Regions from separate parts of the Kitasatospora sp. NPDC057500 genome, predicted to be linked through region 1. Evidence: riboswitches for the same ligand, from Rfam matches in the RefSeq annotation. Region 1 holds a riboswitch; the other holds the start of a gene.
The links. A riboswitch is a leader RNA that binds a small molecule or an ion and turns the genes downstream of it on or off. The one in region 1 is predicted to bind S-adenosylmethionine.
Positions count from the first base shown of each region.

Region 2: another riboswitch for S-adenosylmethionine. It lies ahead of thrC (threonine synthase); the one in region 1 lies ahead of ACFU74_RS25740 (aminotransferase class V-fold PLP-dependent enzyme).

Region 1 covers NZ_JBHVER010000141.1:7,034-10,432, forward strand. Annotated here, with positions in the region: gene ACFU74_RS25730 (hypothetical protein) at 1-158, shown strand, start outside; gene trpD (anthranilate phosphoribosyltransferase) at 301-1,377, shown strand; SAM riboswitch class IV at 1,485-1,602, shown strand; gene ACFU74_RS25740 (aminotransferase class V-fold PLP-dependent enzyme) at 1,655-3,019, shown strand; gene ACFU74_RS25745 (Lrp/AsnC ligand binding domain-containing protein) at 3,038-3,319, opposite strand; gene ACFU74_RS25750 (rhomboid family intramembrane serine protease) at 3,316-3,399, opposite strand, start outside.
Region 2 covers NZ_JBHVER010000012.1:80,154-83,552, forward strand. Annotated here, with positions in the region: gene ACFU74_RS04775 (trehalose-6-phosphate synthase) at 1-370, opposite strand, end outside; gene ACFU74_RS04780 (glucosyl-3-phosphoglycerate synthase) at 465-1,472, opposite strand; SAM riboswitch class I at 1,633-1,763, shown strand; gene thrC (threonine synthase) at 1,779-3,059, shown strand; partial or broken gene ACFU74_RS04790 (MoaD/ThiS family protein) at 3,143-3,399, shown strand.

The sequences.
Region 1 (3,399 bases):
TGCTGGTGCTGATCGGCCGGCCGCAGGACTCCTGGCTGGCGGCCTGGAGCCGGGCCGACGCGGCGATCTCCCAGCCGGTGGACCCGGTGGCGCTGGCCGGGGCCGCCGCCACCCTGCTGCGGGCCCGGCTGGCCAAGCGGACGCCCGCCGCGCGCTAGCGCGGGGGACCGGTGTCTCACCCCGGCGTCTCAGTACAAGAGAAGAAGGGTGAACGGCGGAGCCCGGGGCCCCGCCGCTCGATAGGCTGACTCCGTCCCTACGTCCTTCCCCGTCCGCGGGGAGCGAGAGCTGGAGTCGGTCATGGTGAACGTGCAGCCTGCGAACGGCGGTAGCGAGCCCGCGCAGGTGGTCCGCACCTGGCCGGACGTCCTGTCGGCGCTGCTGCGGGGGGAGGACCTCGACCGCTCGGCCACCGCGTGGGCGATGGACCGGATCATGAGCGGGGAGGCCTCCCCGGTGCAGATCGCCGGCTTCATGGTGGCGCTGCGGGCCAAGGGCGAGACGGTCGACGAGATCTCCGGTCTGGTCGACTCGATGTACTCCCACGCCGAGCCGCTGCTCATCCCCGGCCCGGCGGTGGACATCGTCGGCACCGGCGGCGACCGGGCCAAGACCGTCAACATCTCCACCATGTCGGCGATCGTCGCCGCGGCGGCCGGCGCCAAGGTCGTCAAGCACGGCAACCGGGCCGCCTCCTCGGCCAGCGGCTCCTCGGACGTGCTGGAGAAGCTGGGCATCAGCCTGAACCTGCGGCCGCGCCGGGTCGCGGAGATCGCCGAGGAGGTCGGGCTCACCTTCTGCTTCGCGGCCACCTTCCACCCGTCGATGCGGCACGCCGGACCGGCCCGCAGCGAGCTCGGGGTGCCGACCGCCTTCAACATCCTCGGCCCGCTCACCAACCCGGCGCGGGTCACCGCGCACGCGATCGGCTGCTTCGACACCCGCCTCGCCGGGCTGATCGCCGGCGTGCTGGCGCGGCGCGGTGCCAGTGCGCTGGTCTTCCGGGGTGACGACGGGCTGGACGAGCTGACCATCACCACCACCTCGCGGGTCTGGGTGGTCCGGGACGGCGACGTCACCGAGACCTCCTTCGACCCGCGCGACGTCGGCATCGAGCCGGTCGGCATCGAGGCGCTGCGCGGCGGGGACCCGGCCTACAACGCGGAGGTCGCGCGCCGGCTGCTGGCCGGGGAGCACGGGCCGGTGCGGGACGCGGTGCTGCTGAACTCGGCGGCCGCGCTGGTGGCGCTCGACCTGACCGACGCACCGCTCGCCGAGCAGCTCGGCGCCGCGATGCGGCGCACCGCCGCGGCGATCGACTCGGGCGCGGCGCGCGATCTGCTGAAGCACTGGTCGGAGGCCACCTCCCGGGCGTGACACGGGAGTTGGGGCCCGTGGGAGACGCCTCCCACGGGCCCCTCCGACTGTCCGGGATACGGACTCCTGTTTGACCGCGGGACGCGCGCGACCTAGAGTCTTCGCCAGGTCATGAGCGACAGCGTCAAGCCCCAGCTGGCTGTCCGGCAACCCTCCGTCCGTGGCGGGGTGCCCTGGGTGAGGACCGGGTCACGCGGCGATCGGTCCGCGTGGCAAGCGCGGACGCCGGACTGAACGCACTCCCGGGGTCCCTGACCCGTCACAGGAGTGCATCCTCATGTCCCTCGCCACCTCCTTCTGCGCCCCGCTCCCGGTCCTCGGCCACGACGTGCAGGTCCCGCTCGCCAACGGCGAGAAGGTCGGATACGCGGCGCTCGACTACGCCGCCAGCTCCCCGGCGCTCCAGCGGGTCTGGGACGACGTCGCCGCCTACGCCCCCTACTACGGCAGCGTGCACCGCGGCGCCGGCTACCTGTCGCAGCTCTCCACCGACCTGTTCGAGCAGAGCCGCCGCACCGTCACCGAGTTCCTCGACCTGCGCGAGGGCGACCAGGTGGTCTTCACCCGCGCCACCACCGACTCGCTCAACCTGCTGGCCGGCGCCCTCCCGGCCGGGACCCAGGTGTTCGCCTTCGAGACCGAGCACCACGCCTCGCTGCTGCCCTGGGCGCACGCCGGCCTGCCCGTCACCTACCTGCGCGCCCCCCGCTCGCACGCCGAGGCGGTCGCCGCCTTCGACGCCGCGCTGGCCGGCGCGCCCGAGGGCCCGAAGCTGCTCTGCGTCACCGGCGCCTCCAACGTCACCGGCGAGCTGTGGCCGGTCGCCGAGCTGACCCGCACCGCGCACCGCCACGGCGCCCGGGTGGTGCTGGACGCCGCACAGCTGGCCCCGCACCACCGGGTCTCGGTGCGCGAACTCGACGTCGACTGGATCGCCTTCTCCGGCCACAAGCTCTACGCGCCCTTCGGCGCCGGGGTGCTGGCCGGCCGGGCCGACTGGCTGGACGAGGCCGAGCCGTACCTGGCCGGCGGCGGCGCCACCCGCACGGTGGCCCGGGAGACCGACGGCTCGGTGGCCGTGCAGTGGCACACCGGCCCGGCCCGGCACGAGGCAGGCTCGCCCAACGTCATCGGCGCCTACGCGATCGCCTCGGCCTGCCGGGCGCTCACCGAGGCCGGGTTCGACGCGCTGGAGGCGCGCGAGCGGGCGCTGGTCGCGCGGCTGAAGGAGGGGCTGGCGCAGATCCCGGAGGTCCGGGTGCTGAACCTGTTCGGCGCCGACTCGGACCGGGTGGGCGTGCTCTCCTTCGTGGTCCGGGGCTGGAACAGCTCGCACTTCTCGGCCGCACTGTCCGCCGAGTACGGCATCGGGGTCCGCGACGGCCTGTTCTGTGCCCACCCGCTGGTGCGCACCCTGCTCGGCGACGAGGAGGCGGCGCCCTCGGAGTGCGGCGCGCCGGAGCCCTCGCTGCCCGGCGAGCGCAGCCTGAACGCGATCCGGGTGAGCTTCGGCGCGGGCACCCCGGACGAGCACGTGGAGCGGTTCCTGACCGCCGTCCGCGAGCTGGTCACGGACGGCGCGGCCTGGACCTACCGCAACGAGGGCGGCCGCTGCGTCGCGGACACCCGCCGCGAGGGCTGAGCGGACCGCTCGGCGGTGCTACTCGTCGAGGCCGATCGCGAACGCGGCCTCCAGGTCGTGCTGGGAGTAGGTGCGGAAGGCGATCTGGGTCTCGGTGTGGGCCACGCCCGGGACCTTGTTGAGCCGGCCGGGGATCACCTCGGCGAGGTCGTCGTGCCGGGCCACCCGCACCATCGCGACCAGGTCGTAGCCGCCGGTCACCGAGTAGACCTCGCTGACGCCCTCGATGGCGGCGATCGCCTCGGCGATCTCCGGGATGCGGTCGACGCTGGTCTTGATCAGGACGATGGCGGTGATCACGGTGGCGTACTCCTTTGTGAGGTGCCGCCAGGGTATCGGGCGTCGGGGGCACCGTCGCGGGGGCGGGTGGTCCGCGGACG
Region 2 (3,399 bases), on a different contig from region 1:
TGTTCCAGAGCAGGTGGTGGACGAACCAGAGGGTCGAGTTGGCGATGCCGTTGTAGGCGCGGGCGAAGGTCTCCGGGTCTATGTCCAGCATCCGCACGGCCTGCCCGCCGACATCGTGGCCGGCCCGGTCGAGGCGGCCGTCCGGGGCCTCCCGGGCGGCTCGTCGGTCGGCGTCGGAGAGGGCGGCGCAGACCCAGACGGCGTCCGGGTCGTCGATGGCGGAGAGCCCGGAGACCAGGCCTCCGCCGCCTCTGCGGAGGGTCAGCGTGCCGTCGTCCGCGGTGCCGAAGGACACCGGCCCCCGGTTGGACGCCACCAGGACGGCGGCGGCGCCGGTCGGATTCGAACGCTCGGTCGTGTCAGGGCCCATGGTTGGTTGGTTGCCGGGGGTCCGGGGCGGCAAACCCGTCGGGCCCGTCTCGTGCGTCAGGGCGGACCCGGGCCGGCCCACGGGACAGGGCCCGTCAGCGCCGGGTGGCGTACTCGGGGACGGTGTGCATCGGGGGGCGTTCGGTGGCGGTGACGGGGTGGGTGTGGGCGGTGAAGGCGCGGGTGCCCGGGTCGCGGGTGAACTGGGTGAGCCGCGGGTGGACCAGATCGGCGGAGGCCTTGAGCCGGTGGGTGCGGTCGAGCCGTTCCAGCGCGGTGCGGTAGATGGTGGCGGCCATCCGGCCGAGCGCCTGGCCGTCCTGGTGGCGGTGGTGGCGCACGCCGACGTCCACCTGGGCGAGCGCGTCCAGGCCGACCGTCTCCAGGGCGTCGACCAGCAGGCCGAGCTCGACGCCGTACCCGGTGGGGAAGGGCAGCCGTTCGAGCAGCGAGCGCCGGGCGGCGTACTCACCGCCGAGCGGCTGGACGAAACCGGCGAGTTCCGGCCAGTGCAGGTTGAGCAGCGGGCGGGCGACCAGCTCGGTGACCCGGCCGCCGCCGGCCGGCACGACCGCGCCGTCGGTCTCCAGCGGCCGGTCGTACATCGCCTTGACCAGCTGGATGTCCGGCTCGGTGAGCAGCGGGCCGATGATGCCGGAGACCAGGGCGGGGTCGAACTCGCGCAGGTCGGCGTCGACGAAGCAGACGATCTCGCCGCGGGTGACCAGCAGCGAGCGCCAGAGCACCTCGCCCTTGCCGGGGGCGGCGGGCAGCCGGGGCAGGATCGCGTCGCGGTGGACCACGGTGGCGCCCGCCTCGGCGGCGACCGCGGCGGTGGCGTCGGCGGAGCCGGAGTCGACCACCACCAGCTCGTCGACCAGCGGCAGCCGCTCCATCAGCTCGCGGCGGATGACCCGGACGATCTCGCCGACGGTGGCCTCCTCGTCCAGCGCGGGCAGCACGACGCTGACCGTGCCGGCCGGGCCGAGCGCCCGCTTGGCCGCCGGCAGGGTGTGCACCGGGCGGTCGGCCGCGCTCCACGAGCGACGGCGCAGCCAGGACGCCGTCTCGGGGAGGAGCTCGGGGGTCGGTTCGGCGGGCAAGGTGCTCTCCTCGGCGGGGTCGGGTACGGGGTCCGTGGGACGGGGCATCTCGCGTGGCGGACGGTGCCGTTCGGGGTTGACGCCTTCGGATACAGTCTTCGTACAGCGGTCGGACCTTCGCACGCCGGGGTCGCCGCTGAGCAGGACCACAACTTCACAGAGCTCATCCAGAGGGACTGAGGGAACGGCCCGTTGACGTCCCGGCAACCTTCTCGCGCGGTCGGCATATGCCCCGGCGGGACAGGTGCCAATTCCGGCCCGGGCGCGACCGCGTCACGGGGAAGATGAGGAGAGAGGCCTCCACTCATGGCTATCGACACCGCCGCACCCGTCACCGTCGACCTCGGTCCCGCCGCCCAGCTTTCCTGTCGGGAATGCGGCACCAGGTTCCCGCTCGGCCCCAGCTTCGCCTGCCTGGAGTGCTTCGGCCCGCTGGAGATCGCCTACGAGTTCGGCAGCGAGGGCGCCGAGGAGCTGCGCAAGCGGATCGAGGCCGGTCCCGCCTCCATCTGGCGCTACGCGCCGCTGCTGCCGGTGCCCGCCGACGTCGCGTCCAAGCCGAACCTCAACCCGGGGTGGACCCCGCTGGTGAAGGCCGACAACCTGGGCCGTGAGCTGGGCTTCACCGCGCAGCTGCACGTCAAGGACGACTCCGGCAACCCGACCCACTCCTTCAAGGACCGCGTGGTGGCCTGCGCCATCGAGGCGGCCCGCGCGTTCGGCTACACCACGCTGTCCTGCTCCTCGACCGGCAACCTGGCCGGCGCGGTGGGCGCGGCGGCGGCCAGGGCGGGCTTCCGGTCCTGCGTGTTCATCCCGCACGACCTGGAGCAGGGCAAGGTCGTGATGGCCGGGGTGTACGGCGGCGAGCTGGTCGGCATCCAGGGCAACTACGACGACGTGAACCGGTTCTGCTCGGAGCTGATCGGCGACCCGGCCGGCGAGGGCTGGGGCTTCGTCAACGTCAACCTGCGGCCGTACTACGGCGAGGGCTCCAAGACGCTCGCCTACGAGATCTGCGAGCAGCTGGGCTGGCGGCTGCCGGAGCAGATCGTGATCCCGATCGCCTCGGGCTCGCAGCTCACCAAGATCGACAAGGGCCTGCAGGAGCTGATCAAGCTCGGCCTGGTCGAGGACCGGCCGTACCGGATCTTCGGCGCCCAGGCGGCGGGCTGCTCGCCGGTCTCGGCCGCGTTCAAGGCCGGCCACGACGTGATCCGGCCGGTCAAGCCGGACACCATCGCCAAGTCGCTGGCGATCGGCAACCCGGCCGACGGCCCGTACGTGCTGGACATCGCCCGGCGCACCGGCGGCGCGGTGGAGGACGTGACGGACGAGGAGGTCGTGGCCGCGATCCGGCTGCTGGCCCGCACCGAGGGCATCTTCGCGGAGACCGCGGGCGGCGTGACGATCGGCGTGCTCAAGAAGCTGGTCGAGACCGGTCAGCTGGACCCGTCGAAGGAGACCGTCGCGATCAACACCGGTGACGGCCTGAAGACCCTCGACGCGGTCTCGGACGCCGGGATGACCGCCGTGATCCGGCCGACCCTGGAGTCCTTCCGGGACGCCGGCCTGGCCACCGCCTGACCCCCGGGCCCCCGCCCCCCCCCCGCAGGCTCCACCCGCCCGTCCCCGCCCCGCCCCGCGCGCCCCGCAACGAGGAGACCCCCATGAGCGCCAACGTCCGAATCCCGACCATCCTGCGCACCTACACCGGCGGCGCCAGCGAGGTGCCCGCCGAGGGCGCCACGCTCGGCGAGGTCATCGCCGACCTGGAGAAGAACCACGCCGGGATCGCCGCGCGCATCCTGGACGACACCGGCAAGCTGCGCCGCTTCGTCAACGTCTACGTGAACGACGACGACGTGCGCTTCGCCGAGGGCCTGGCGACGGAGATCAAGGACGGCGCGAACATCTCGATCATCCC